Linked DNA regions of Sphingosinicella sp. BN140058. The protein of the gene in region 1 interacts with the protein of each later gene in a pairwise test. Links are inferred from orthologs where the notes say so. Each region holds a gene or a part of one and is shown in the gene's direction. Other genes may lie near its edges. The genes, in order: ndk, ung and ETR14_RS22460.

Evidence for each region.
Region 2: the proteins of ndk (region 1) and ung interact in binary tests that used the Escherichia coli proteins (3 or more experiments, as listed by UniProt). The link is inferred for Sphingosinicella sp. BN140058 from one-to-one orthologs.
Region 3: the proteins of ndk (region 1) and ETR14_RS22460 interact in binary tests that used the Escherichia coli proteins (3 or more experiments, as listed by UniProt). The link is inferred for Sphingosinicella sp. BN140058 from one-to-one orthologs.

Annotation. Positions count from the first base shown.
Region 1 is NZ_CP035501.1:5,244,011-5,253,649, forward strand. Bases 4,397-7,328 are described here. They hold ndk (nucleoside-diphosphate kinase), read left to right. Parts: upstream 4,397-5,617; coding sequence 5,618-6,040; downstream 6,041-7,328. Other genes in these bases: ETR14_RS23815 (M20/M25/M40 family metallo-hydrolase), read left to right, coding at 4,397-5,289; ETR14_RS23825 (hypothetical protein), read right to left, coding at 6,123-7,049; ETR14_RS23830 (hypothetical protein), read right to left, coding at 7,049-7,328. In the rest of the region: ETR14_RS23790 (patatin-like phospholipase family protein), read left to right, coding at 1-246; ETR14_RS23795 (VOC family protein), read left to right, coding at 328-717; ETR14_RS23800 (glycine zipper 2TM domain-containing protein), read right to left, coding at 779-1,273; ETR14_RS23805 (polysaccharide deacetylase family protein), read right to left, coding at 1,368-2,162; ETR14_RS23810 (L,D-transpeptidase family protein), read left to right, coding at 2,343-3,653; more of ETR14_RS23815, read left to right, coding at 3,763-4,396; more of ETR14_RS23830, read right to left, coding at 7,329-7,948; purN (phosphoribosylglycinamide formyltransferase), read right to left, coding at 7,998-8,630; purM (phosphoribosylformylglycinamidine cyclo-ligase), read right to left, coding at 8,623-9,639. UniProt on the Escherichia coli protein: Major role in the synthesis of nucleoside triphosphates other than ATP. The ATP gamma phosphate is transferred to the NDP beta phosphate via a ping-pong mechanism, using a phosphorylated active-site intermediate.
Region 2 is NZ_CP035502.1:261,986-271,458, reverse strand. The notes cover bases 3,479-6,244. They hold ung (uracil-DNA glycosylase), read left to right. Parts: upstream 3,479-4,365; coding sequence 4,366-5,124; downstream 5,125-6,244. Other genes in these bases: ETR14_RS27575 (hypothetical protein), read left to right, coding at 5,358-5,933; ETR14_RS27585 (AAA family ATPase), read left to right, coding at 3,479-4,326. Also shown: ETR14_RS27605 (hypothetical protein), read right to left, coding at 1-480; ETR14_RS27600 (hypothetical protein), read left to right, coding at 803-1,306; ETR14_RS27595 (hypothetical protein), read right to left, coding at 1,372-2,256; ETR14_RS27590 (RNA ligase family protein), read left to right, coding at 2,717-3,406; more of ETR14_RS27585, read left to right, coding at 3,394-3,478; ETR14_RS27570 (DUF6036 family nucleotidyltransferase), read left to right, coding at 6,342-6,995; ETR14_RS27565 (hypothetical protein), read right to left, coding at 7,771-8,010; ETR14_RS27560 (hypothetical protein), read right to left, coding at 8,784-9,473. UniProt on the Escherichia coli protein: Excises uracil residues from the DNA which can arise as a result of misincorporation of dUMP residues by DNA polymerase or due to deamination of cytosine.
Region 3 is NZ_CP035501.1:4,965,471-4,975,035, reverse strand. Bases 4,021-6,878 are described here. They hold ETR14_RS22460 (5-formyltetrahydrofolate cyclo-ligase), read left to right. Parts: upstream 4,021-5,105; coding sequence 5,106-5,651; downstream 5,652-6,878. Other genes in these bases: ETR14_RS22450 (DUF2185 domain-containing protein), read right to left, coding at 5,890-6,537; ETR14_RS22455 (DUF2842 domain-containing protein), read left to right, coding at 5,648-5,866; ETR14_RS22465 (cell division protein ZapA), read left to right, coding at 4,560-4,895; ETR14_RS22470 (hypothetical protein), read left to right, coding at 4,354-4,560; tkt (transketolase), read right to left, coding at 4,021-4,172. Outside these bases: pgk (phosphoglycerate kinase), read right to left, coding at 1-1,125; gap (type I glyceraldehyde-3-phosphate dehydrogenase), read right to left, coding at 1,181-2,188; more of tkt, read right to left, coding at 2,190-4,020; ETR14_RS22440 (AI-2E family transporter), read right to left, coding at 6,912-8,117; ETR14_RS28585 (hypothetical protein), read left to right, coding at 8,457-8,759. UniProt on the Escherichia coli protein: Involved in the removal of 5-formyltetrahydrofolate.

The DNA of each region.
Region 1 (9,639 bases):
CAGATTGCGGAGAGCGACGCCGGTGGGCCCACCATCGCAGCCTATCGGGCGGCCTATAGCTTGCCCCGATCCGGATCGGGAGAGCCGCCCTCCTACAAGTTCCGCACGCGCGAGCGGCGCATCGCTTCCGAGCAATTGTTCGAAAATCTGGTTGAGCAAGGCGAGAATTGGAAGGCGCGTGGCCCGGACCTCACCGCCGACGCACCGCGTCCTCTACCTCAGATGCGGATCGCGCCCACCTACTGACACGCGCTTCCGGTTCGATCGACAATCACGGCAGCCTCGGGCAAGCCAGGCTTCGAGGCGCTGCGTATAGAAGGAGAGTCCATGTTCAGCCACCTGATGGTCGGTACCAACGACGTTGACGCTGCAAAGCATTTCTACGACGCGCTGCTCGGCACGCTGGGTGTGCCGCCGGGCTTCGTCGACGATCGGGGACGGGTCTTCTGGCGCAGCAGGACGGGGGCGTTCGCCGTCAGCAAGCCGATCGATGGTGAACCGGCGTGCCATGCCAATGGTGGAACGATCGGCTTTGCAGCGTCGAGCCCGGAGATGGTCGATGCTTGGCATGCCGCCGGCCTCGCCCATGGCGGCACCAGTTGCGAAGCTCCGCCAGGTGCTCGCGAGGGCCCGTTCGGCAGCCTCTACCTCGCCTATTTGCGCGATCCCGACGGCAACAAGCTCTGCGCGATGCACCGGATGCCGCGCGAGCAATAAGCAAGGAAAGGGACGGCGCACCTTCGGCGCGTCGCCCCTCTCGATTGTGCCTGACGGATGATCAGCGGCAGCGAACGCTGCCGCGCTCGACTTCACGGCCGAGCAGGGCGCCGGCGCCGCCACCGATCAGGGTGCCGAGCAGGCTCGAACGGCCGTTGTCCAGCGCATTGCCGAGCAACGCGCCCGCCGCGCCGCCGATAATCAGCCCGGTGGTGCCGTCGGGGCGGCGGCAGTAATAGCGCCCGTTCGAACCGCGGTAGACCCGGTCGTTGCGGCCGAGCCGCCGCTCGCGATAAGCGCTGCCGTCGCGATAGTATCGATCGGCATAATAATTGCGGCTGCCGGGTTCGTAACGGTTGTAATCGTAATTGCGGTACTGGCGCCAGTCGCGGCGGGTTTGGCGATAATTCCGCTGCGCCTGGCGCGCTTCCCGCCGTTCCTCGCGAGCATGCTCTCGCGCTTCCCGGACGTCGCGGCGGCTCTGAGCCTCGGCCGGCGCCGACATCGATGTGGTGAAGCCGGCAAGCATTGCTGCGGCGATGACGAGCTTCTTCATGAAGCTGCTCCTTGCTGATGATGTTCGGCGGAATTAGCGCCGAACACGCCGAAAAGTTGCAACCTGCTATGATTATCGCCGGCTATCGAGGGGTTCAGGGGTGCGCCTTGGCCCAGTCGAGCGCCTGCTGAAGCGTCGTCACCCACACCTCCTTCCGATGCGCGGCGAGCCATTCGACCAGAGCGCGGTGCGCGTCGCCGGACACCTGGAGATAGTCGCCGGCGACTCCGTGAAACAGGAACACGGCAAGGCCGCCGCCGTCGCGGCCCTGCTCGGCGAAGGCGATCAGGTCGCGTCCGGTGGCGCTTTCCGGAAAGCCGCGCGCCGGCACGTGCATCAAGTCGAGCTTCGACGCGTCGGCGCGGAGATCGTCGGGCGTGACGTCGACGCCTCGAACATAGGTGACGAGATCCGCCTTGCGCAGCGCCTCGAGATAATCGATCCCGCCGGCGACGCTCTGCCCGCAGGGTGTCGCCATGCCGTGGCGCGGCTTGCCGTCGATCGCGGTGAGGAGGACGTTCTGCTGCTCGATCTCCTTCAGCATGCTCGCTGTCGTGTAGGCTTCCGATGTGTAGCGCGGGTCGGCGGGGAAGCTTGCGGCGGAGCAGGGGTGGAAGATCGTGTGGTTGCCGAGTTCATGGCCTTCCGCCGCCGCGGCCCGCCAGCGCGGCAGATCCGGCTGCTTGACGCTGGACAGAAAGAAGGTGCCCTTGAACCCGGCCTGATTCAGCAACGGTACCGCATGATCCAGCTGCGAGGTGAGCGCATCGTCATAGGTAAGCACCACTGCTGCCTTGGCGCCGTTCGGCCATTTGGTGGTCGCGAGGGCGGGTGAGGCGCCGCACAGCAGCGCGAATGCCAGTGCAGCAGCGGCGATCGGCGTCTTCATCTCGCATCCCCCTCGGTAACCATCGGAGCGTAGGACGGGCGCCCGCATCGCACAATCATTGCGCGTGGTGCTCGCATCGGCAGCTCCGTTCATGCGTTCTCAAGGCCTGTCGGTCGGGCAAGGAGGAATCTGGTGATTTGGTTCGGGGTGGATTCAGCTACGCGCGCTTATGGAGCCCGGATGAATCGTAAGCGCCTGCCTGTTCTTCTCGCCTTGCTGACGGTGAGTGCGTCCGCAATCGCCGCACCGGCACCGATCGGCCGCGACAGCCGCCCCATCGAACCGGTCGAAATACCGCCCAGCGTCCAGCAGGGTGTCGACATGATCTTCGTCGATTCGGAGATCGCACCCGCGGTTCACAAGCGGGAGGGCCTGCTGAAGGAGATCGGGCTCGAGGCCGAGGCGGGGTCCGCGTCCGACCTCTTCCTGCCCGCAAACCCGGTCTACACGCAGCTGCGCCGCGGCCTGGTCCGCTACCGGGCGAGCTGGGGCAGCCTCCCCCAGATCCAGATCCCCGCCGGTCCGGTGCTGAAGCCGGGCGCCAAGGGCGAGCGGGTGGCGCTGCTGCGCGAGCGGCTCGGCGTCGCCGCGGGCAGTGCCTATGACGATGCGCTTGCTCGAGCGGTAAAACGTTATCAGCAGGTGCACGCGATCAAGGCGGACGGCATCGCCGGGGAGGGGACGATCGCGTCCCTCAACCGGGGGGCGGCCTACTACGAGCGCGTGCTGATGCTGAACCTCGATCGCGCGCGCAGCCTTCCCGGCACCGACGAGCAGGGGCGCTACGTCATCGTCGACGTCGGTGCTGCGCGATTGTTCATGGTCGAAGGCGGCGACGTACGCGACAGCATGAAGGTGATCGTCGGTAAGGCGGCTTCCGCCACGCCGATGATGGCCGCGCAGATCCGCTACGCCAGCGTCAATCCCTATTGGAACGTCCCGGCCGATCTGGCGCAAACCCTGGTTGCGCCCAAGGTGCTCAGCGAGGGGCTCGGCCACATCAAGGCCGAGCGATACGAGATCCTGTCCGATTGGACCGACGATGCCACTCCTGTCGATCCGGCGAGCGTCGACTGGCAGGCGGTTGCCGACCGCAAGACCGAGTTGCGCATTCGTCAGTTGCCCGGGCGCGGAAATTCGATGGGCGCGATTAAGTTCATGCTGCCCAACGATTTCGGCATCTATCTTCACGATACCAACGACAAGTCTCTGTTCGGCAAACAGGATCGCTGGCTCAGCAACGGCTGCGTCCGGGTCGAGGATGCCAGGCGCCTCGCCGATTGGCTGTTCGGCGCGATGCCGACCGGCAAGGATCCGAACGTCGAAGAGGATGTCGAACTCGATCGACCGGTTCCCGTGTACATCACCTATTTGACGGCCGAGGCCGTGGCCGACGGCGTGCAGTTCCGCGCCGATCCCTATTCCCGCGACGCCGCTTTGGTGAACCGCTACGCGACGGCCGAGGAGCGCTCCGCGGCATCGGGAGGCTGAGAGGCCGGGGCGGTGCGCCGTCCCGTTCCGCTTTGCCGCCATTGTCGTGCCTTGACCTCGCCGAGGGTCTGCCGTCTCTTGTCGACAAACAAGAAGAGGCGGGGACTCGATGGACCAGAACGACATTCGGACGAGCCGGCGTACCCTCTTGCAGGCGGCTGCGGTCGGGACGGCGGCGCTCGCGCCCGGGCTGGCCCTGGCCGCGCGTTCCGGCGACATGGCGGCGCTTCGCCGTGCCGCCGAACAGGGGCGCGAGGCCGCGATCGCGCGCATTCAGGACTGGATCCGCAATCCGACCATCGCAGCCGAAAAGTACAAGGTCGAGGAAGGCGTCGCCTACATGTCGACGCTTGCGCGCGAGGCCGGCTTCCAGAAAGTCCGGACTGTGCCGACCGGCGGTGTTCCGGCGGTATTCGCCACCCTGGACGTCGGCGCGCCCAAATGGATGGGCATCTACTTCATGTACGACGTGAAGCAGTTCGATCCGGCCGAGTGGTCGGTGCCGCCGCTGGAGGCGCGGATCGTCGATCGGCCCGGCGTCGGGAAGGTGATCATGGGACGCGGCGCCGTCAATCAGAAGGGGCCGGAAGGCGCCTTCCTCGCCGCTCTCCACGCCTTCAAGGCATCAGGGCGCAAACTCCCGGTCAACCTGGCCCTGATCGCCGAGGGCGAGGAGGAGATCGCGTCGCCCAATTTCCTCAACGCCATCAAGGACCCGGAAGTCACCGCGACGATGAAGAAGTGCGTCGGCGTGATCATTCCGACCGCCGGCCAGGCGCCGAACGGCAATGCGACGATCAGCCTGGGCGCCAAGGGCGCCGTGGAGATGGAGATCGTGTCGAGCAGCGCGCGGTGGGGTAGGGGGCCGGCGCAGGACATCCACTCGAGCCAGTTCGCCAGGGTCGACAGCCCGGCCTGGCGCCTCGTTCAGGCGCTGAACACCTTGATCAAGCCGGATGGGCATACCCCCGCGGTGGAGGGCTTCTTCGATCGCGTGCAGCCGCTCACCGCCCGGCAGAAGGCGCTGATCGCCGAGGCGGCGCGCAAGAGCAGCGAAGCCGATGCCAAGAAGAGCCTCGGCGTTCAACGCTGGATCGAAGACGAGAGCTGGGAGCAGTCGCTCGTCCGGCTCGCCGAGCAGCCGACGATCAACATCCAGGGTCTCGTCGCCGGCTATACCGGGCCGGGCGGCAAGACGGTCCTGCCGCACCGCGCCGTCGCCAAGGTGGAGATGCGCCTGGTACCCGACATGACCAGGGACGACAGCGTCGCCAAGCTCAAGAGACATCTCGAAAAGCACGGCTTTCCGGACATCGAGATCAACGTCACCGGCGGGTACGGGCCGAATCAGACACCGGAGGATTCCGCTCTGATCAAGGCGCAGCAGACAGTGCTCACCCGTGCGGGCGTGACCTGGGCGCTCAATGTCCGAAATGCCGGTTCATGGCCCGGCGTGGTGTTCACCGGCGATCCGCTGCGCCTGCCGGCGGGACAATTCGGCCTCGGCAGCGGCGCCGGCGCGCACGCACCGGACGAATATTTCGTGATCGAAAGCGCAAACCCGAAGATCGCCGGCATCACCGAGCAGACCATGGCCTATGTCGACCTCCTCTACGAGGTGGCGGCGCAGGCCTGAAGCGCAGGATGCGCCGAGCCGTCGAGCCGTTAGAGAGTGGGCGCGCCGGCGCTGTCGAGCTGCAGGCGACCGGAGACGGCACGATAGGCAAGAACGACGAGACTAAGCATGACAAGCACCTGATTGAATTGGAAATCGCGGCGCATGTGGCGCGGGTCGCGTCCTTGCGCAAATGCAACGATTTAGCCTGCGAGTGCGTTTGTTGCACTGCAGCATAAGTACGTAGGCCCGCGGTGAGATATCCTTCCGGAGGCCCCCTCTTTCCCCGGCGCCATTCTCCCTCTAAAGCGCCGGCCAATTCTTCACCCCAATCATGGAGCTTCACGGCATGGCGACCGAACGCACTTTCTCGATCATCAAACCCGACGCGACCCGTCGCAATCTTACCGGCGCCGTCACCGCCAAGCTCGAGGAAGCCGGCCTGCGCGTCGTCGCGTCCAAGCGGATCCAGATGTCTCGCGAGCAGGCCGAAGGCTTCTACGGCGTTCACCGGGAGCGTCCGTTCTTCAACGACCTCGTCACCTTCATGACGTCGGGCCCGGTCGTCGTTCAGGTGCTGGAAGGCGAGAATGCCGTCCTTCGCAACCGTGAAGTGATGGGGGCGACCAACCCGGCCAATGCCGACGCCGGCACGATCCGCAAGGAATTCGCCGAATCGATCGAAGCCAATTCGGTCCATGGCTCGGACAGCCTGGAGAATGCGAAGATCGAGATCGACTTCTTCTTCAAGCCCGAGGAAATCGTCGGCTGAGACGCCGCGGCGTCGGCGCACCAGTTGGTGCGCTTCTGACAAGGCCGGTCCGGTTCTGAACCGGGCCGGCCTTTTCCTTGGATCAGAGCAGATACTCGTCCTTGTAGGGCGCGTAGAGCGGATCGCCCCGCAGCGCCTCCGCTTTGGGGCGAAAGCGCTCGAGCACATCGTCGCTGACCAGCGCACCCGTGACCGGCTCCGCCGGACGGATCCACTGCAGCAGCCGGATCAGGGGGCGGAGCCGGTTGGCGGTCGCCGCCCGCGAATATTGGATGAACATGCGGTCTCGCAACGGCCGCCCGATGGGCAATCGGCGCAGAAGCCGCGACAGGCGCGGATACCAGCGGATCTCGATGCCGGAGAGGCCTTCATTCACCCGCTCCACCGAAGGTGGGCAGGGATCGAGGCCAAGCTTCGCCTCCAGCAGTTCGACGAACGCCCCCGCATCATCGCGGAGCAGCTCGTAGGGAAGAATAATCAGGCGGTCGCCGAAGGCAGCCCGGTAGAGGCGAATGAGACCGCTATAATCCCAGGCATGGGCGCTCGGATGGCCTTCCGACCCGAAGCCTTCGCGCAGGGCGAAGAATTCGTCCGCGCCGCCGGTCCTGACATATTGCGAATAGCTCGACAGCATCATCGAGCGAAATCCGCGGGTGATCATTAGCACGGAGGCATCGGGGAAGAGGGCCGCGAGCGTGCGACAGACCTCGGCCTGCGCCTCTGGCAGCTGCAGGCCATGCATCCGCCGATAGTCGATGTCGCGAAGACCCACGAACGGGTGTGGGGTCGCCAGCCCCTCCGCACTCGAGACCCGCCACCGGATCCCGGCAACGGGCTCCGCGCTCTGCCTGGCGACGTCGTAAAGGTCGCGATAGCCCGCGATCCCACCCTCTACATACCCGATCTGCGGGTGAGCGGCGAACCAGCGCTGGAGAAAGGTCGATCCGGCCTTGGCGAAACCGATGTGGATCAGGTGACGGGGCTCGCCATGGACTGGACCGGCCCGCATCAGAACAGATATTCCTGGGCGTAGGGCGCATAGACGGGATCGTGCCTGAGGCTGTCGGCGCGGCCGCGGAAGAACTCGACATTGGCATCTGAAATGAGAGAGTCGGTGACCGGCGTGCGCGGGAAAAGCCGTTGCAGCACGCCGATCGGGCGCGCCCAGGCATTTCTGGTCACGCCCCGCACATAGCGCCGGTACAGCGCGTCGCGAACGCGCCCGCGAAGGGGGAGACGGCGCACGACGCGGGTGATCCGAGGGTACCAGCACAGTTCGACCGGCGAGAGCGACGGATAGAGCCGCTCGGTCGGGAGCTCGAACCTGTCGACGCCGAGGCGCGCTTCCAGCACGCGCAGAAATGCGGAAGAATCGGCACTTAGCAGTTCGTAGGGAAGAACGATCACCCGTTCGCCGAACGCCGCGCGATAGAGACCGATCAGATAATCGTAATTCCAGGCATGCTCGCCCCGCTGATCTCCCGAGCCGTTCCCGCGCGCGAGCATGTCCAAAAAGTCGCGATCGCCGCCTTCCCGGACATATTCCGAGTAGCCCGACAGCAGCAAAGTGCGAAAGCCGCGGGTGAGGAGCAATATGGTCGCGCCCGGGAAAAGTTCGGCCAGGATGTCTCGGGCCCTGGCCTGCGCCTCCGGTATCGGTCCGCCCCAGTCGCGATCGAACACGATCTCGCGCAGGTTGGGCCGCGGGGAGGCGAGTTCCTCGGCGCTGGTGACTCGCCATCTGACATCGCGGCTGGGCTCGACACTCCGCCGCGCGAGGTCGAACACGTTGCGAAAGCCCGCGATGCCGCTGTGCATGAAATCGAGCTGAGGATGCGCCCGGAACCAGTGGCGCACGAAGTGCGAGCCTGCCTTGGCATAGCCGATGTGAATGAGATGGCCGCTCACCCGGCTACGCCTGTCACGATCACTGTTCCCCCGTCCAGCGCTTCGACGCTTAAGCGAGGTCGGCCTCCGGCGCCAGTCCGTCCCGGAAGCGGGCGGCAAAAGCATCGAGCGCCTGGGGGTAGAGCTTGTGCTCCTCCTCCAGCACCCGCGCCGCCAAGGTCTCGGCGGTGTCACGCTCCCGGATCTTCACCTTGGCCTGGGCGAGCACGGGACCGTCGTCGAGCGCCTCCGTGACGATGTGGACGGAGCAACCCGCCCACTGATCTCCGGCGGCGAGCGCGCGGGCGTGGGTGTCGAGCCCCTTGTAGAGCGGCAGGAGCGAGGGATGGATGTTGACGATCCGGCCCTGCCAGCTGCGGATGAAGCCGGGCGAGAGCAGGCGCATGTAGCCGGCAAGCGCGATCAGCTCGACCCCATGCTTGCGGAGTTCGGCATCGAGCAGCGCGTCGAACTCCTCGCGCGCGATCCCCTTGTGGCTCTTCGCCCAGGTCTTGATCCCGAGCGTCCGTGCGACGACGAGCCCTCGCGCCTCCGGAACGTTCGAGGCGGCGAGCACGAGATCGTAGGATCGCTCCTGCCGCCGCCGATATTCGGAAAGCGCAGCCATGTTGGTGCCGCGGCCCGACAGCAGCACCCCGACCCTGACTCGACCCGCCTGCGCCGGCCCGTCCGGCTCAGCCATTGTGGGTCGCGGTCCAGTCCCCCCGGGCCGACCACGTTCCGCCGGAGCCGCGTACCGTGCAGCCCTTGGGACCGGTAGCGATCCGGCCGATGCGGAGCACGGTTTCGCCGGCCGCTTCCAACGCCTCGCTCACCGCCGCCGCTTCCTCCGCACGGACAATGACCGCCATGCCGATTCCGCAATTGAAGGTGCGCGCCATCTCCTCAGGCTCGATATTGCCCTGTGCCTGGAGGAAGGCCATCAGTCGGGGCTGCGGCCAGGCATCGGCATCGACGAAGGCGTGGAGATCGTCAGGCAGGACGCGCGGGATGTTCTCCAGCAGGCCGCCACCGGTGATGTGGGCCATCGCCGCGATTCGTCCGCCGCGGACCAGCGGCAGCAGAGATTTGACGTAGATCCGGGTCGGTGCGAGCAGCGCCTCGACCAGCAGCACGTCCTGATCGAACAAAGCGGGGCGATCGAGCTTCCAGCCCTTGTCCGTGGCGAGCCGGCGCACCAGCGAGAAGCCGTTGGAATGCACGCCGGACGAGGCGAGGCCGAGGATGACGTCGCCGTCCTGCACAGCATGGCCGGTCAGCGCCTCGTCGCGTTCGACGGCGCCGACGCAGAATCCGGCGAGATCGTAGTCGCCGGCGGCATACATGCCGGGCATTTCCGCGGTCTCGCCGCCGATCAGCGCGCAGCCGGCCTGACGGCATCCGTCGGCGATCGAGGCGACGACCTGCTCGGCAACGCCGCTCTCGAGCTTCCCGGTCGCGAAATAATCGAGGAAGAACAGCGGCTCGGCGCCCTGTACGATGAGATCGTTGACGCACATCGCCACCAGATCGATGCCGACGCCGTCGTGCCTGGTGAAATCGATGGCAAGCTTCAGCTTGGTGCCGACGCCGTCATTGGCCGCGACCAGCAAGGGATCGCGATAGCCTGCCGCCTTCAGATCGAAGAAGCCCCCGAAGCCGCCAAGCGAGGCATCGGCGCCCGGTCGCGCCGTGCTTTTCGCCAGCGGCGC
Region 2 (9,473 bases), on another replicon or contig:
ATCACATCCGCACCACGAGAGGAGAGGCGCTTCCGCTCGCTCCAAGATCTCCTTCATCTCTCGCAGCGACCACGCCAGAGCTTTCGGCAGATGCTCATCAAAGAGATCGCTGCCGGCCGCGAGATAGCGGATGTCCGCAGCCTTCGCCGACCGGCCAGCTACACGGCGTAGGTCAACGTCTGATCCAGAGAGTTTCTGGAGCTGGTCCAAGGTACTGCCGCGGGCGTGATTCTTCCAGAGGAATCCCTCAACGGCGAGCAACGCCGCAGCTTCAGGCGAACTCCAAAGCTCTTTTTGGCTCCACAACGCCGGCTCTTTCTGCTCCTCCAGGCGCTTGTCGACCTCACGCCGAGCCTCGATCATGCTCACGAGCAGCGCGTCAGCCGATACGTGCACGTCGACCACCTCCTCAGGTGCGGCCGCGAGCTCGGCAGCAGCAGAGAAACGGCCGAGCTTCGGCGTCCAGTTCAACCAGGTCATGGGATCTCCTTGAGACACTCAGCATAGCATCCGCAAACTCCCTCGAAAACGGAAAAGCTTGGCCCGTCGCGAATGACAGACCGCCTCTCTGACTCTGAGACTTCGCAGGATTTCTGACTCTATTCCAACTGGTTGCATCGATAGCGCGACAAATCAAGAACGCTTTGCCAGAGAATGCAACCGCCTCCGGCCGGCCGGCAATCTGTCAGGAACCCACAAGTGTCCTGATTTTTCGCAGAAACCTGCGGGTTAGACCTTGCTTTTCAAGCCCTTTTCCTGTCAACGACAGATCGGAACAGAACCAGATCAGGAGGTGCGGAAAATGGCGAAATCGGCGATGAACGTAGGCCAGATCTTGGATCGCTTGGCCGAAGTTTCCTCCCGTCCCCGCGCAGCGTTCATGATCCTCACTCTTCTAGCTGAGCAGGCAAGCCCGTCGGGAAAAGCTGGGCCCTTCGTCGAGGATGAGGAGGAGCGGCTGCCGCTGCGCGAATTCATCGGCAAGCGCCTGGCCCGTATTTCCGGGCGCGACACCCGTCGCCGGGCACTCGAGCTGCGCGTGCGCGCCGAGCTCAAGGACCGACTCCCCGACGATCTCCTCGAAGCTCAGGAGATCGTCGATCGCCACGTCACGGAGCGCGTGCGCGCCTCGGGTGCGGACAATTTCAGCCGCGTCGCAAGCGAGTTGGAGAAGGCGGGTATCCTCACCCGTCACTACGAGGGCTATCGCACGAACCACGCCAACAAAGGTGGCCAGCGGCACCTCGCTTGCGTCATTGATCCTGAGATCTCCGCTGCGCTACGCCGGCGCGACCGGCTCATCTAAGTGCGGGCCAGGGTGCGAGTTCCACTTCCACGTGAGTCTCGTGCCGGTCGCGATGATCCGGCGCCTCAGCGGTCAACCCAGCGGTGCTCGCCCTTTCGAAGGTTGGCATCGTTCCACCGGGTTTGGCAAAGGTCAGGATACTCATTGATCTGCTCCTCAGCGTCGCGCTGTGCGTCGGCCCTCGACAGGCCACTTGATCCAATGACCCGCGTGGTGCCCCACCGATCCTCATTTCCTGGTTTCCAGCAGTCCAATTCAGCTACCGCTAGGTACGTCGCCGGCTGGTCCGACGAGCGCGGCTGCTGCGAGGCATTTCTCTTGCGCTCCGCCTGATCACGGCGACATTCACGCCTGGCTTTCTCGCCGTATTTACGGCCCTTGCGGTCACATGGACCCTCGATGAAAAGACGAACGCTGTTCTTGACGTTTCTCGCACCTCTCTTGAACCAGCGCTCCCCCTCCGCCTCCCACCTCTCGCCGGTACGTTCCAGTTCAGCTCCAACTCGATCAAACGTGTTTCTCGATTTCCTCTTCCCTTTCGGCGGAGGAGGAAACATGACCTTCTTGGGTGGGCAGTACGCTGGCAACAATTCGAGGTCGATCGGCGCATTGACATACCTTTTTTGCTCGGCCTTGACGGCCGGCGGGACTGGCTTCTTGGCCGCCTTCGCCGCGGCTCTCGCTGCAATCGTGGACCGCTGAGCAGCGGCCCTCGCTGCTTTGTTCGCTTCGCTCACTGCGGCCTTTGCTGCGGCGTTCGTGGCTCGATTGTCCTCCTTGATCTGCCGATACAATGCGCGACACAGGTACATCACTTTGGCGTCGTACCCTCGAATCATCTTGGGAGAAGTGGGCGCCTGTGTTCCTCCCACGGGAGCAACTACCGTGGCTGGAACTGCTATGCTTAGCAGCGCAGCAGATGAAATGGCGACTATCACGCGGCCTAACATGACAACCTCCGACACACATTGAAGTCCGGACGCCGGTACTCATTGACCAAAGAACGCACTCCGAATGACTATATAGTAAAAACATCGCGCGGCACAGGCGTCAAAGATCCGGGACAACCGCTAAACTTCGCCCACGCGAGAGCAGGCCAGTGTTTCACGGTTCCGGGGCGCGTTGGGTGATGCGGGAAGAAACAAAAGAGGAAAGCCCCAAGGCAATCTGTCGCCCATGCCAACACAGCGGTCCAGCGCCTCAGGCAGGCTCCCGGCCGATCTCAGTACATGCCGACAGGCGAGCACAGGCTACAATACGCCTTGGCCTTGCCGATCCCGGGCATCCCAGCCGCGCTCGCGGGTGAGATTGCGCCCATCCATAGACGCGCGGTACACACGCGCCGATTTTTCGCATACGATTTGACCCGCGCTCGTCCGAGCTCAAATCAACAACACAAAGGGCCGGAGCGTGGCGCCGATCGATCTCAAGTACCCTCGTTCATACCACCTGCCGCAATCGCCAGGCCTTCAGAGCGACGATCGGCGGCTCCCGACCCTCGCGCCATTCGCCGGCCGCCGTGTCATCGTCACCGAAAAGATGGACGGGGAAGGGACCACCCTAACCCGCCTCAAGACATACCCTCGTTCCCCCGACGGGCGGTACCATCCCTCGCGCGACTGGATGAAGGCCTATCACGCACGGAAGGCGATCGACATTCCGGAGCTATGGCGGATCTCTGGCGAATACATGTTCGCGTTACACTCCCTCCCGTACACCCGTGAACTGGGCAACGCTCTCCCCAGCTACTTCCTGGGTTTCGGCGTTTGGGACCAAACCAACACGCTGCTCGGCTGGGACGAGACAATCGAGGCCTTCTCGCTCCTCGACATCACACCAGTCCCGGCCCTCTACGACGGACCGTATCACGACGGCCTCGTCGACCAGATCGCGAACACGATCGATCCGACCCGACAAGAAGGTTTCGTGCTGCGCGTCGCGGACCCGATCCCATACCCAGCCGGGCCCGGCGACTCCGGCCGGTTCTTCGGATCCCTGGCCAAGTGGGTTCGCCCCCGGCACGTCACGACCGATCGTCACTGGATGTCGGGTCCGATAGTGGCCAACGAGCTGATGGAAGGCGTTTCATGCGTGCCGTAATCTTCGACCTGGATGGGACCATCTTCGACCCCGGTCACCGACTTCATCATCTTGATGGCGAGAAGGACTGGGAGGCCTTCTTCCGAGCTATGGGCGACGATCCCCCCATCGAACCTATCGCGCGGCTAGCGCGCATGCTTTATCACAACGCACAGGATCGCCGAGACATCGACGCGGTCCTGATCGTCACAGCGCGGCCGGAGCGCGAGGACTGGAGCCGGATGACGCTGGACAGTCTCCAGCTCCACGACATCCCGTACACCGCCATATACATGCGCGGGGAGGGTGACATGCGACCCGACCACCAGGTGAAGGCCGACATCCTCCAACGCATCCTGGACGACGGTTACGAGCCGCTGCTCGTCGTCGATGACAGGCCCAGTGTCGTTCGCATGTGGCGCGAACACGGCATTGTGACCCTGCAGTGCGCACCGGACGATCCGGGCGCCAGCGCTTACGCCGGCGAAACGCTCCTCCACCTTCTCGTTGGGCCATGCGGGGCGGGCAAGTCCAGCTACGCGGCGAGCCATTACCAGCCACACGAGGTCATCTCGACAGACGAGCTGCGCATGCAGCTCTATGGAGATCTCGGCCATGCACCCGAAGCACTGGCGCGTGTCTGGAAGCTCGCCCACGGGCTCATCCGCGCTCGCCTCGATGCGGGCGTCTTCACCGTCCTCGACGCGACAAATCTGAAGGCCGAGGACCGCCGGCGCGTGCTTGAGAACCTGCCTCGCGGTGTCTTTGCGCGCTACGTGGTCATCGATCGCGACCTGGCTGAAAAGGAGCGGGACCGCGGCTGGCGATCTGAGGAGCTCGTCCTCAAACAGCATCGGCTGTTTCGGAAGGAGGAGAAGGCTATTCTCGCCGGTGACGAGCATCCGTTCGTAACTGTCGCCGACAAGCGTCGCCGGCGCTAAGCCGCAGACCTGTAACGAGCGTCGTTCGGAGCTACCACAATGACTGCACCGCACCAGATCCCACCGTTCCTGCGCGAACAAGTCACGCGACTGGACTCCTCGTGGCGCGATGCCCTCGCCGTGGCTCTCGAGGCAGCCACGCTGGCGGACCTGGGCGCTTACATCGCCGATCGGCAGAAGGCCGGTTTCCGGGTCTACCCGCCCCGCGGCGACTATCTCCGAGCGCTCGAGCTGACCCCTCTTCAGGACGTCCGCGTCGTCATCCTCGGTCAGGATCCCTATCCTCAACCAGGAAGAGCCCACGGTTTGAGCTTCAGCTTCGCCACCCCTGGTCCGCCGATGCACTCCCTGCGGAACATCTTCGTCGAACTCGGACGCGACCTGGCCGTGCCGTTCCCCTCACACGCGAACCTCGAGAGTTGGGCTCGCCAAGGCGTGCTCCTGCTCAACACTATCCTGACCGTGGAAGACGGAGACCCGAAGTCCCACGCCGGCCGAGGTTGGGAGCCCTTCACCGACGCAGTTATCCATGCCGTCGCCAACCACGGGAACCGCGTCGTCTTCATGCTCTGGGGAAATGATGCCCGCGAGAAAGAAGCCGTCATACGCGCTGCAGCTCCTGACGGCCGGCACTGCATCCTTGCGACGAGCCATCCCTCCGGCACCGGAGCCTGGCGCGGCTTTCGGGGATGTGGCCACTTCGGCCAGGCGAACGCCTACCTGCGACAGCACGGGCGCACGCCAATCGAGTGGGCTCTCCCGGAAGCTCGCACTCCCGACCTGTTCGCTAGTCTGTAGCGCGGACGCGCCAGACGTCTTGCACCGCACCGGAGAGAACGCCGGCCGCTTGGAACAGCAGCCTACGCTTCGAGGGGCTGCTCACCGACGGCAGATTCGTATCGATCTCCGCCTTGACTTGAGACAGCCCCTCGCAGCACGCGCTTGTAGTGCGTCAGGCGCTTTTCCGTCATCCCGTTGCGCGCGCCTGGAAGCCATCATATGTCGGTTCACCGGGGGATGAGGGGGGAAGCATGAAGCTGAAGCTGATTATGGCAGCCGTGTTCGGAACGGCGGCGAGCTCCGCTATTGCGGCGGACGCGCCGACGACTGTGGACACCGTACGCGGTCAACTCTCGATAAGCTGTCGGCCTGCTGGTGGCGAATTCGATGGCCGCTACGAGTACCGCCTTGCCGGCAAACTGGTGCCAGGCCTCAGCAGCGATTGCTACCCCGGCGCCGCGACAACCTATATTGTCGTCGACCAGACGTTTCGAACAAGTCGCGCCACGACGCTCCTCATTCTGGAGGGTCAAGCAGCCGCGTCCCAGACCGTCAGAGTCCTCGACATCCCGAGAGTAGGGGACGCTTCCGTCCTCGATATGCTCGGCGGCGACGGTCATGCTCTAGTCCAGAAGTCCGAGACGAACTACCGTCTGACCGCTCCTGGAGGCGGATTTGTCACTGAGAACGGTGGCAAGAGCACCTGGACCTGCTCGATCGAGATCGACTTCGCAGCAGCTAAGGCCGACGGACACCTCGTGGTCCCGTACGATCCCAAAGTCCCCGACTCCGTCTGCGGGGCGCGGCTCCAGCGCATACGCTTATGAAGGGTGCCAGAATGGCTTTTCCTGGAGAATTCGCTACATTGATCGCTTGAGACTGTTGTTGGGAAAGGAGGCGGCTGTGAGCATCGAGGTTCAGACATCTTCAGCGACGCACCGCACTCTCGACAGTCACGAAATCTCTGAGCGCGCTCGCATTCTCTCCCACCGGATCTACGCTCGAGCACTCCGCACGCGGCCGGCGCTCCTCGATCGCGCCCGAACTCACATCGATCAGTGCATCGCGACGGAGCCCACTGTTGGGCATCGTCTGTGGCAAATCCTGCTGCGGCGCGGTCTGGACGAGATCATCGAGCGCATGACCGAGGACGACGACGCTGGCCGTCTACTGCGGTCGAACAGCCCGTTCTCCACTCTCATCGGCGTCACCAACCCGAGGACCAGGACCAAGCTATGGCGGCAAGCCCAACAAGGCCGATCGGTCGGGACGACCTCGTCCGGGCGATCCGCAGCGTAGCCAAGCTGTTCGAGACAGACACGGTCTACGTCATCGGCAGCCAAGCGTTGCTCGTCGCCCGCCCAGACGTAGACCGGAGGCTCCGATTCAGTCAGGAAATCGATTGCTACCCGGCCAATGCCGCCAAATGGCCTGACGAGCACGAAGGGCAGGAAGCTTCGGAGGCCATTGCCAGTCTTTTTGGAGAAGGCTCAAACTTCCACCAATCCTTCGGCTTCTTCATCGATGGCGTTGATGAGACGACGGCCATTCTCCCGGCTGATTGGCGGGATCGAAGCGTTCACCTCAAAGTCGCAGGCGAGGACGGCCGCCGGATAACCGCGATCGCTCCGCACCCAGCGGACATCGTAGCCGCCAAGCTAGTTCGCGGCTCCGAGAAGGACGTCATTTTCGCTTCCCTCTGCTTCGGCGCCGGTCTCACGACGAACGCCGCCGTCAAAGCGTCTCTCGCGAAGGCGGTTCCCCCGGAGCGGCTGGCAGCCTGTTTGAAGAAGGTGGACAAGGCCTCGCAATCCAAGAACGACCCAGACCGCGCAGCCGGCGGTCTCACCGACGATGAGCTGGCGGCCATGCTGGACCGCCGCCGTTAGGCCGTCTGCTGGGCCACACGGACAACCGCAGCCGCAGCCGCAGCAGTCAACTGTCAGTGGTCGTCCCTGAGCTCTCAGCGAATGCCGCCTCCAAGGCTGCTGCCAACGGAGAGGTTTTCGCTCGCTGCTTACGAGCCAGCCGATTGTAGAGAGCGCGGCCCTTCTCCTCCTGCCAGATCTTTCCCAGCTCCCGGACCGCTTTTTCGTTCGCCTTGATCTGGGCTGCAACCTTCTGCTTGCTCGCCTTATCGGCTTTCTTCCGTTGCTCCCGAAGCGCAGTGCCTGAGGATCCGACACCTCCCCGTCGACCCTTCGTCTTCGTGATCGACCCGAACCCCAACAGGGTTCCGCCCCCGGTGTACTGCCCTTTGCCCATTCTCGTCTCTGCTGTATCTGGAGGCGCTCGCCATCCTACGGCGAACAGCGTCCGGGCCACCCTTCCGATAGCCCGGTTCCGGAGCAATCGAGACCGTGTCAGTCCCGATCGCGAACGTTGTCATTCGTCTTTGAACTTGTGCGCCCAGAGATAGACTGCGCCCATCAGGCCGCACGACGCAACGACGGCCACGTCGTTGCTCCAGCTCTCGGAAAAGAGCTTAAACAAAGTCAGAGACCATGCAGCCGACAACGCTCCATACCCAGCGTTCTTCCACGCCCCCGGGCTCCTGAGAACCGAAGGCTTATCCCTCACGTCCAACACACGCCCCCTGCATATCAACGAAAACACCCGCAGCGCTCGCACTCGTGACTACCGCTCGCGGCGCTCTCGTCGCGGTCAAATCCAGGTCTCCACAACGTGTGGCTCATCCTCCGGGGCCCGATCGAGGCGCACAAGACCCGGCTGGATCCGCTCAAGCTTTCCCCTCACTTCGTCGAGCGTGCTCCCGGTCCAAGCCTCCGGGTGGACCGTGATCGTGCGGTCCCTGTTGGCAGTCTGTGCACGGAGCACGTATTCCACCCCCGGCACGTCCGCCGGACGATGATAGATGACCCAGACCGTAAGCAGCTCTTCCACGCAGACACTCCATCGTGCGACCCGCCCCCCACGCGTGGGATCGAGCGGTCGAAGTATCAACAGCTCCCCGCGTTCGCCAACCTATTCCGCAAAGCATCCAGATCACCTGGACGCTTCTGAGCTTCGCAAGACTGCGCGCCAGACCTGCCGGGCGCAGACATTGAGCTGGTCGACGCCCACGGTGCCCTGCAGGGTTGCGGGGACGCGGAACGCCGAGTGCGGAGGAGCGTTTTCTTTGGGCTAGTAGCGCTGCTGTCCTCTCGGGGGCGTGAGGGCGTTGCAGCACTCGCGACGCCCTGCTGCACGGCGGTGGGGCAGGGCGTCTACACATTGGCCAGCTTCATGGCCTCTCCTCGTTTCGGCGATCACGAAGGCCTAAACTGGGCGTGCTTTCTTCGGCCCGCGTGCGTCGCCAGGGATCGTGAGGTAGCTGCGCTACGGAGGCCGTCATCGAAGTGCTGGATCCAAACAACGACACTCTGAAGAGCTGGGCTGCTTCACGGGCCGACATGAGGATAGTCTGCCCGTGCGGCAGGACGATCAACATCCCTGCCAATCAGATCCTAGCCCGCTTCCGCGAAGATGCACCTCTCGACGCAGCCCGCTCGCGCCTGCGTTGTCTCACCTGCGGTCAGCGGGGGCAAGCGACCATGACCCCGGTGCCGCGCCTAACTCGGCAGTGAGGCCGCCGGCGGTGTCTGCCGATGCCGGCTCTACCCCGCGGCCATCCGCAGTCGGACCGTTTTGTCGCTGCCGACGACATCCGGCGTACCTCAGACAAGCACGTGGAACCTCGTTCGCATCACGGTCTCGAAGACATCGTCATTCATCTCGTTAGAGAACTCGATCCAGCTCTTCAGACCCTCATGCACGTCGTCCGTTGAGATGTGGCTGAGAGGCTCCATATCAGCGTCGAAATCCCTCAGAAGCGAGGGCCCGGCTCCCTTACTACTCGCCTCTCGCGCTGCGCGGCTCACACGATCAGACGTTTGGTTGATCCCGAGAGACGTCCGCGCCGTCTCCCAGGCTCTGGTCGACGAGCAGATAATGCCCGATCGATGAGCAAGCAGAGCAAGATTGTCGAGGCGCCAAGCGAGCATCGCACGATACGCTTGTATCGAGTATCTCTCACCGCTGGCTATGTTGGGCTCCTTGAGCTGGCCCTTGATGAAGTACCACATCGCCGAGTCGAACGGAGACGAAGCAGACATATAGGTGATCACGTATCTTGGCTCGATGAGTGCAGACCCTGCGAGCTCATTGAGATCGTTCATTGCGCTCTCAAGCAGAAGTAGCTCTGCGCGATCCCGCTCAAAGAGCGCATCAACCAGCGCTACCGCCATGTACACTTCGTCGAAGCTGCTCCCACTGGCTCGTGTCGCTACAGCATCCGCAGCGAACTCGAGAGCTTCCTCCCGCGCCATTTCGGTCGCCTCGATCGATTGGATCGCCCGCGCCCATTC
Region 3 (9,565 bases), 280 kb from region 1 along the record:
CGAGACGAAGGTGAAGTCGTCGGCAACGCCCGCATGATTGAGCGCCGCCACCGTGTCGCCGCCGCCAGCGACCGAGACCAGGCCGCCGCTCTGGGTCAGGGCGGCGGCGGTCTGCGCCAGCGCCACCGTCGCAGCGTCGAACGGAATTGTCTCGAACGCGCCGAGCGGGCCGTTCCAGACCAGGGTCCGGCAGGTCTTGATCGCATCGGCGAGTGCTTCCACCGCGGCCGGACCGACGTCGAGGATCATCTCGTCAGCGGCGACTTCATGGACGTTGACGGTGCGGAGCGACGGCGGATTGGCGGCGAACTCCTTTGCGACCACGACATCGTAGGGCAGATGCACCGTGCAATCGGCACGGTCGGCGGCGTCGAGGATCTCGAGCGCGGTGGCGGTCAGATCATGCTCGCACAGCGACTTGCCGACCGCGACTCCGCGCGCAGCGAGGAAAGTGTTGGCCATGCCGCCGCCGATGATCAGATGATCGACCCTGGTGACCAGATGGCGGAGCACTTCCAATTTGGTCGAAACCTTGGCGCCGCCGACCACCGCCGCCACCGGGCGCTCCGGCGCGCCCAAGGCCTTCTGCAGCGCCTTCAGCTCCGCCTCCATCGCCCGGCCCGCATAGGCCGGGAGAATATGGGCGATCGCCTCGGTGGAGCTGTGCGCGCGGTGCGCCGCGGAGAACGCGTCGTTGACGTAGACATCGCCGAGCGCCGCGATGGCGCGGGCGAGCGCGGGATCGTTCTTTTCCTCGCCCGCATGGAAGCGCGTATTCTCGAGGATGGCGACGTCGCCCGCCTGCATGTCGGCGATGTTGGCGGCGGCGAGTTCGCCCTGGCAATCGCCGATGAAGCGAACCGGACGGCCGAGGACGTCCTCATAGGCACGGGTGACCAGCGACAGCGACATGTCGGGGCGCTGCTCGCCTTTTGGGCGGCCAAAATGGGCCAGCAGCAGGACGATCGCCCCGCGGTCGGCGAGTTCGGTGACCGTCGGCAGGGTCGCCCGCAGCCTGGTGTCGTCGGTGACCTTCAGATCCGCCATCGGCACGTTGAGGTCGACGCGCACCAGCACGCGCTTGCCGGTCACGTCGCCGAGGTCGTCCAGGGTCTTGAAGGTCATCGATCGTTTATCCCAGTCAGAAAAAAGGCGCCCGGAATGCCGGGCGCCTCGTCAGTCAGATCAGCTTGCCCATCGCGCTGGCCGTGTCGACCATCCGGTTCGAGAAGCCCCATTCATTGTCGTACCACGAGACGACGCGGACGAGCTTGCCTTCGAGCACCGCAGTCTCGAGGCTGTCGACGCTCGAGCTGTGCGGATCGTGGTTGAAGTCGATCGAGACCAGCGGCTCCTCGATGAACTGCAATATGCCCTTGAGCGCGCCTTCGGCAGCCGCACGGAGAACGCCGTTCACTTCCTCGACGCTGGTGTCGCGCTTCGGCGTGAAGGTCAGGTCGACCAGGCTGACATTCGGGGTCGGCACGCGGATCGCCGAACCGTCCAGCTTGCCCTTCAGTTCGGGAAGCACTTCGCCGACGGCGCGGGCGGCCCCGGTGGTGGTGGGAATGATCGACATCGCCGCAGCGCGCGCCCGGCGCATGTCGGGATGGATCTGATCGAGGATCTTCTGATCGTTGGTGTAGCTGTGGATCGTCGTCATCAGGCCGCGCTCGATGCCGATCGTGTCGTTCAGCACCTTGGCCACGGGCGCGAGGCAGTTGGTCGTGCACGACGCATTGGAGACGATCGTGTGACCGGCCTCGATCTTGTCCTCATTGACCCCAAACACGACGGTGAGGTCGACGCCCTTCGCAGGCGCCGAGATCAGCACTTTCTTCGCCCCGGCAGTGAGATGGGCGGAGGCCTTCTCACGGTCCGTGAAGAAGCCGGTGCATTCCAGCGCGATGTCGATCTGGTTGGCGGCATGCGGCAGCTTGGCCGGATCGCGCTCGGCGGTGACGTGGATGCGCTTGCCGTCGATGATGAGGTCGTTGCCCTCGGCATGGACCTCGCCCTTGTAGGTGCCGTGCACGCTGTCGCGCTTGAACAGCAGAGCGTTCGACTTGGCGTCGGCGAGATCGTTGATCGAGACGAGCTCGAGACCGCTTTCCGGCTTTTCGAGGATGGCGCGGGCGACGAGCCGCCCGATGCGGCCGAAGCCGTTGATCGCTACTCTGATGGCCATGTCATTGATCTCCCTTGGTTTCGAGTGCCGCGGTGATTTGCGGCACGATCGCTTCGACGGTGAAGCCGAAGCGGCGGAAAAGGTCTTCGGCCGGAGCCGAAGCGCCGAAGCGGTCGAGGCCGATGCGGATGCCGTCGCGGCCCGTATAATGTTCCCAGCCGAGCGTCGTCCCGGCCTCGATCGAGACGGTCAGCACCTCGGCCGGAAGCACGTCCGCGCGATACGCGGCGTCCTGGGCGTCGAACAATGACCAGCACGGCATCGACACAACGTCGGCACCGATCCCCTGCCCTTCAAGGGCATCGGCGGTCTTGAGCGCGAGTTCGACTTCCGATCCGGTGGCAACCAGCACCACCCGGCGCGGCGCCGCGGCAGCGCGGAGGCGATAGGCGCCGCGTGCGCACAGATTCTCGGCGCTCCGCTCGATCCGCACCTGGGGCAGGTTCTGCCGGGTCAGGGCGAGCAGCGAGGGGCCGTCCTGCCGAGCCAGCGACAGGGCCCAGCATTCTGCGGTCTCGACGACGTCGGCCGGGCGGAAGACGGCAAGGTTCGGGATCATGCGCAGGCTGGTGACGTGCTCGACCGGCTGGTGGGTCGGGCCATCTTCGCCAAGGCCGATCGAATCGTGGGTCATCACGAAGATCGAGCGTGCCCGCTGCAGCGCGGCCAGCCGGATCGCCGGCCGGCAATAATCGGAGAAGACCAGGAAGGTGCCGCCATAGGGAATGACGCCGCCGTGCAGCGCCATGCCGTTCATCGCCGCCGACATGCCGAATTCGCGGATGCCGTAGTAGATGTAGCGGCCGGAATAATCGTCCCGGGTGAGCGGCGCCTGCTTCTTGGTCTTGGTGTTGTTGGAGCCGGTGAGATCGGCGGAGCCGCCGATCGTTTCCGGCAAGGCCGCGTTGATCGCCTCGAGCGCGATTTCGGAGGCCTTACGGGTCGCGATCTTCTGCGGATTGGCGGCGAGTGCGTCGAGATGCGCATCGAGGCCGGTGTCGGCCGGCAGCCGCCCTTCCATGCGGCGGACGAATTCCTCGCGCTGCGACGACGCGGCGAGGCGGACCCGCCACTCCTCGTGCAGCGGCGCCGCGCGGCGCCCGGCCTCACGCCAGGCGTCCATGATCGGCTGCGGGATCTCGAACGGCTCGCTGTCCCAGACGAGATGCTTGCGCGCCGCCGCCACCTCGTCGACGCCAAGCGCCGCGCCGTGGGTCGCCGATGTGCCCATCTTGTTGGGCGCGCCCCAGCCGATGATCGTCTTGCAGGCGATCAGCGACGGCCGCGGATCGGCGACCGCTTCGGCGATCGCAGCGCGGATGCTGTCGAAATCATGGCCGTCGCAGGCGACGACGTGCCAGCCATAAGCGCGGTACCGCGCCGGAATGTCTTCGGACGTAGACAGATCGGTCGATCCGTCGATCGTGATATGGTTGTTGTCCCAGAAGACATTGAGCCGGCCGAGGCCGAGATGGCCGGCAAGCCCCGCCGCCTCGTGGTTGACGCCCTCCATCAAACAGCCGTCGCCGGCGATCACCCAGGTCTTGTGATCGACGAGATCGTCGCCGAAGCCGGCGTTGAGATGGCGTTCGGCGATCGCCATGCCGACCGCCATCGCGAGTCCCTGGCCGAGCGGACCGGTGGTCGCCTCGATCGCCGGGATCAGGAAATTCTCGGGATGCCCGGCGCACAGGCTGCCGAGCTGGCGGAAGTTGCGGATGTCGTCCAGCGTCGGCTTTTCGTAGCCGGTCAGGTGCAGCAGCGCGTAAATCAGCATCGAGCCGTGACCGGCCGACAGCACGAAGCGATCGCGGTCGTGCCAGGCGGGATCCGTCGGATCGTGCTTCAAATGCTCGGTAAAGAGCACGGTCGCGACATCGGCCATGCCCATCGGCATTCCCGGATGTCCCGAATTGGCCGCCTGGACGGCATCCATGGCGAGGGCGCGAATGGCGTTGGCGAGCAGTCTCGGTTCGAGGGCCATGCTGTTTCCCACTGGTCGGAGCACCCCGGAAGGCCGGCGAGGCAGGCTCCCCGGCATGCGCCCCGCTCGCCCGCTCCTTTAGAGGCGGAAGCCGCCCCGTCAACACCGAGGTGCGCGGACGGAAAGGTTCAGCGGCCGCTACCCATTTCCCCCGCGCGCCGGAACGTGCTACAAGGCGTTGATGGGGCGCGAAAGAACGACCGCTGCACTTGGCCGGCTCGAGCGTGCGCTTGCACGCATCGAGGCAAGCGCCGTGGCAAGCCGCACGCCCGCCCCAGGCGCCGAGGACGTGGACACTCTCCGCCGCAATCATCTCGCTCTTCGTGCCAAGGTGGAAGGCGCGATCGGCGAGATCGACAGGTTGCTGGACACGCAAGGGAGAGTGTGATGCCGAATGTGGAGGTCGAGATCGGCAACCGCCGCTACTCGATCGCGTGCCGCACCGGTGAAGAAGACCATCTTCGCTCGGTGGCCGCGATCGTCGACGGCAAGGCGAAGGACGCCGCCGGCGCGCTCGGCAATCTCGGCGAAAACAGGCAATTGCTGTTCGCTTCGCTGCTGCTCGCCGACGAAGTGCTCGAACGCCGCGCCGGTCACGCGCCGCCCGCCGATGCCGCTTTGTTCGAGACCAATGACGACGACGTCGCCGATGCGCTGGAACGCCTTGCCGAGCGGATGGAAAAGGTCGCTCGCACCCTTGAGGAGACGGGGCAACCATCCTAGATAGAGCCCTGACGGGCACTGCCATGTACGAGCTTTAGCGAACATCCCTGAGGCGATAAAGACATCCTAGGGGGCTGTCCCTGGCCGGATCCTGGTTCGGTCTACATGGTCCCCACCTGACGTTCTGGCGTCAGAGGATATTCCAGCAAACGGCTAGGGCGGTCCCGTCACTCCCCCGCACCGGAGCCGAGCGTGAGTCCAAAATCGGAAATGCGCAGCCGCGCTCTGGCGGAACGGCGGCTCTACGCCGCCTCGCTCACCGACAGCCTGCGCGCCGAGCTCGAGGCCAAGCTGGCGGAGCGAGTCCTGCCCCATCTGCTCGGCGCCGGCATCGTCGCCGGCTACCATCCGCTCAAGGCGGAGATCAGCCCCTATCCCACCCTGGAGCGGCTCGGTACGGGACAGCGCGCGGCGCTTCCCTGGTTCCTCGATCGCGACGCCCGCATGCTGTTCCGGGAGGCACCTGCTACTGAGGCGAGCCCGTGGGGCGTCCTCCAACCGCCGTCGTCGGCGGATGCGCTGGCCCCCGACGTCGTGCTGGTTCCCCTAGTGACCGCCGACCGCCGCGGCACTCGGATCGGCCACGGCAAAGGCCATTATGATCGTGCCCTTGCTCACTTGCGCGAAGGCGGGCCGGTGTTCACGATCGGCGTCGCGTGGGAATTCCAGATCGTTTCCGAAAATCTCGATCCGGACCCCTGGGACGTCCCCCTCGACGCGATCGCAACCCCCGGCGAATGGATCGACTGCCGATGACTCCCGCATCTCCGACATGGCGCAAACCGGCCGGGATCGGCCTGATCCTCACCCTGATCACGCTCTGGGCGGTAATCGTTGCAAGCGTCGCCGACCTGATGGCGGGCTGGCCGTGGCCCGTGCTCGCCTTGTACTTCATCGTCGCGGGGATCGTCTGGATCCTGCCGCTGAAGCCGCTGCTCCGCTGGATGGAGACGGGAAAATGGCGCCGCTGAAGAGGTGGTGACGGCGCGGCTCCTCAGTCCTCCGCCGGATCGTATCGGCCGGTCTCGAAATCCCGCATGAAGGCGGCGCCGATCGGGGCGTCGACCAGATGCAGCCAGCTGTCGTCGCGGTTGAGAACGGTGCCGAGCGCGACATAGGCGGCGGCACGGGCTTCGATCTCGGCGTCGGTCGCATCACCCATCCGGCCGCGCAGGCGCCAGCCGCTGTCCGGGTGTTCGTCGCCTTTGTCCCCAAGATCCGGTGTCTCGCGATAGAGGTATTCGACCGGTTCGGTGCCGTCGAGCACGCACTGATCGACCATGCAACGCGACCAATATTCGCGGGACGGCGGCGAAGGCGGCGCAGCCTCGGGACGATCCCAGCGGATCGCAATCACATGGTGGCGGTCGAAGACGATCGGATCGCCGAACTTGAGAATGGCGTTCGGCTCGTATGGCATGTTGTCGAGCGTGCCGTGAAGGACAAGCCCGTCCGCTGCGGTGACGGTCACCCACATCCGCTCGACCTGGTAGTCCTGCGCCTCCGGCGCATGTTCGAACATCAGCTTCACCTGGTCACCCGGGCCGATCGCCGCATACTGTTCCGGTGCGGGCAGGAAGAAGGTGTAAGGGGCGTCTGCGGCGATTGCCTGCGGATCGAGGAGCACGAACGCGTCCGACATTCTCATCCTCTCACCCGATTTGTTCGGGATCATGAAGCCGCCAAGGCTTTCAGCAACAACGTATTTGGCTCGATCCGCGCGTCCCTTGTAACCGATCTGGTACAAGATTGCGCGCGCGGAATACCCGAAGACATGCTGAGGTTTGATGAAAACGTCCCTTCGGGACGCTTGCTCGACCTCGAATGAGGGAGCCATTTGTCCAGGAGAGCGTCGCTAAGCGACTGCGTCTCCTGGAGAATGGCGCGAGTGACGGGGCTCGAACCCGCGACCTCCGGCGTGACAGGCCGGCGCTCTAACCAACTGAGCTACACCCGCGTTGGAGGGGCCACTACGGGACGGTTCCGAACCTGTCAACACGATCGGGCGCCGTATTTTTACGGAGCGCGATTTTCTTCGTGCTCCTCGTGATGGGTGCCGGTCAGCGTCCCCTCCTCGAACAGGAAGCCGGCAATGTCGGGCCGCCCGGCGGCATCGAGCACGGTCTTCATGATGATCAGGAGCGGCACGGCAAGCAATGCGCCGGTCGTGCCCCACACCCAGGCCCAGAAGCTCAGCGCGACCAGGATGAGCAGCGGATTGATTGTCAGCCGCCGCCCGACCAGCATCGGAGTCACCACATTGGCCTCGATCAGGTGAATCATCGCAAAGGCGACCGCCGGGAGAAAGGCGTACCAGGGATCGGTGAACGCCATCAGGCCGCCGAGCGCGAGCAGCAGGACCGAGGCGATCGGCCCGAGATAGGGGATATAATTGAGCACCGCGACGATCCCGCCCCACATCAGCGGGGTCGGCATGTCCAGCATCCACAGCAGGAAGGCGACGACCAGCCCCATCGCCATGTTCACCAGGGTGATCGTGCCGAGATAGGTGGAGGTCGCATCGACCACCTGCTGGATCGCCCGCGCCGTCGTCATCGCGCCGTCGAAGCTGGCCCGCGCGACGATCGTCCTCCGCCGCATCGCCGTCCAGCCGGAAAGGAAGAAGAAGATCACCAGCAACGCGAAGAACATCTGGATCGCGGCATGCGGCGCGGAGGTAGCGATGATGTCGAGCATCGAATTGGGCGTTTCGAGCTGCACCGTCCGCGCCGAATGGGCCGAGCTGCCGAATTCCTCGACGATGTCGTTGATGAACCGCTCCAGATCCGAATAGATTTCGAGCACCGGCTGCAGCGTGTCGCGGATCCGGCCGATTCGATCGGGCAGCAACCGCACCCATTCGGCCGCCGGCAGCACGATCGAGGCGATCGCGACGTTGGCGGCGACGACGAACAGGGTGAGGCAGGCGAAGGCGGCGAGGCCCGAGGGCAATCCCCGTCGCTCCAGCCATTCGAGCAGCGGCACCAAAGCGATCGCGACGACCAGAGCGGCGGTGACCGGCAGGAAGAATTCAGCGCCGGCACGCAGGGCGAACGGCAGCGCGACGGCAAGCCCCGCGCCTGCGATGAGAGTCAGGGCGGCGAGCAGACGGTCGCGGCGATAGGCGATCGCCTCCGCCTCGTGGTGCACATCGAGGTCGGGGGCCTTGGCGGCCGCCGAATCCTGTCGGATCGGAAGTTCGGGTCTCTCCAGCCTGTTCATTCGCCTACGCCCTTCAAGCCGCGGATCGCGCCGCGAATCCCTCGCGCCCTCGGTCCGCCAAGCGTCCCGCGCACGCTTTGGACGGCGCGCATGGGCCGCTCCCGCAATGCCTAACAAAGCGGCGCGCGGAAATCACGTGGAGTCGCAAGAGCATCGAAGAAGGCCGCGGGATCATGCCGGATCAAGCCGGCAGCATCGTCGAAAGCGGATGGTGCCCCCGGCCGGAGTCGAACCGGCACGCCTTGCGGCATTCGATTTTGAGTCGAGTGCGTCTACCAATTCCGCCACAGGGGCACGCGAGGCCTGCTAGCCGAGGTCGGCGCGGCCTGCAACCGGAGGATGGCGTATCGCCGCCGGCGCGAGACGCCAGTCCCCCTCTTCCGAAACATCGATCTCGGCATGGCCTTTGCAGATCGCTGCAACCGGAGAACCGCGTCCTGTCATACTATTGACGCAGTGATGAATTGCCTTGCAAGCGCAATGACCCCGTGCAAATTCCTGATTAACGGGGGAATCACTATGATCAGCGAATCGGGAAAGCGGCGCTTGCGCCGCTCGCTGTCGAGGCTTGACTGGAAATTCATCGGCGCCGGACTGGCGGTCGGTCTTCTCGTCTGCATCACCCTGTTCTATGGGCGCTGAACCGACGCTGGGGCCGCGCGCTTACGGGCTCCAAGCACCGCTATCCGCTCAGTTGCGCGGCGCCTGCCGCCGGTAGCTCAGCGCCTCCGCCACATGGACGCGCCCCACCCCGTCGCTGCCCGCAAGGTCGGCGATGGTCCGCGCCACCCGCAGCACCCGGTGGAAACCGCGTGCGGAAAGGCGCATCGCCTCGGCGGCCTGAGCGAGCAGCCGCCGGCCGGGCTCGTCCGGGGTCGCCACCCGCTCGAGCAGATCGCCGTCCGCCTCGGCATTGCTGCGCACACCCTCCCCTGCATAGCGCGCGGTCTGAACGGCGCGGGCCGCGCCCACCCGCGCCCCGACCTCGGCCGAGCCTTCCGCGGGCGGCGGCAGGACGAGGTCGGCCGCGGCGACCGCCTGCACTTCGACATGGAGGTCGATGCGATCGAGCAGCGGCCCGGAAACGCGCGCCTGATAATCGGCGGCGCAACGCGGCGCCCGCGAGCAGGCCAGGGTCGGATCGCCGAGATGGCCGCAGCGGCACGGATTCATCGCCGCGATCAGCTGCACCCGCGCCGGATAGGTGACATGGGCGTTGGCGCGGGCGACGCTGACCGTACCTGTTTCGAGCGGCTGGCGCAGCGAATCGAGTGCGACCCGCTGGAACTCGGGTAGCTCGTCGAGGAACAGCACACCGAGATGGGCGAGGCTCACCTCCCCCGGACGGACGCGCAGGCCGCCGCCGACCAGCGCCACCATCGATGCGCTGTGATGCGGCGCCCGGAACGGCCGCCGCCGGATCAACCGGCCGTCGCTCAGGTCACCGG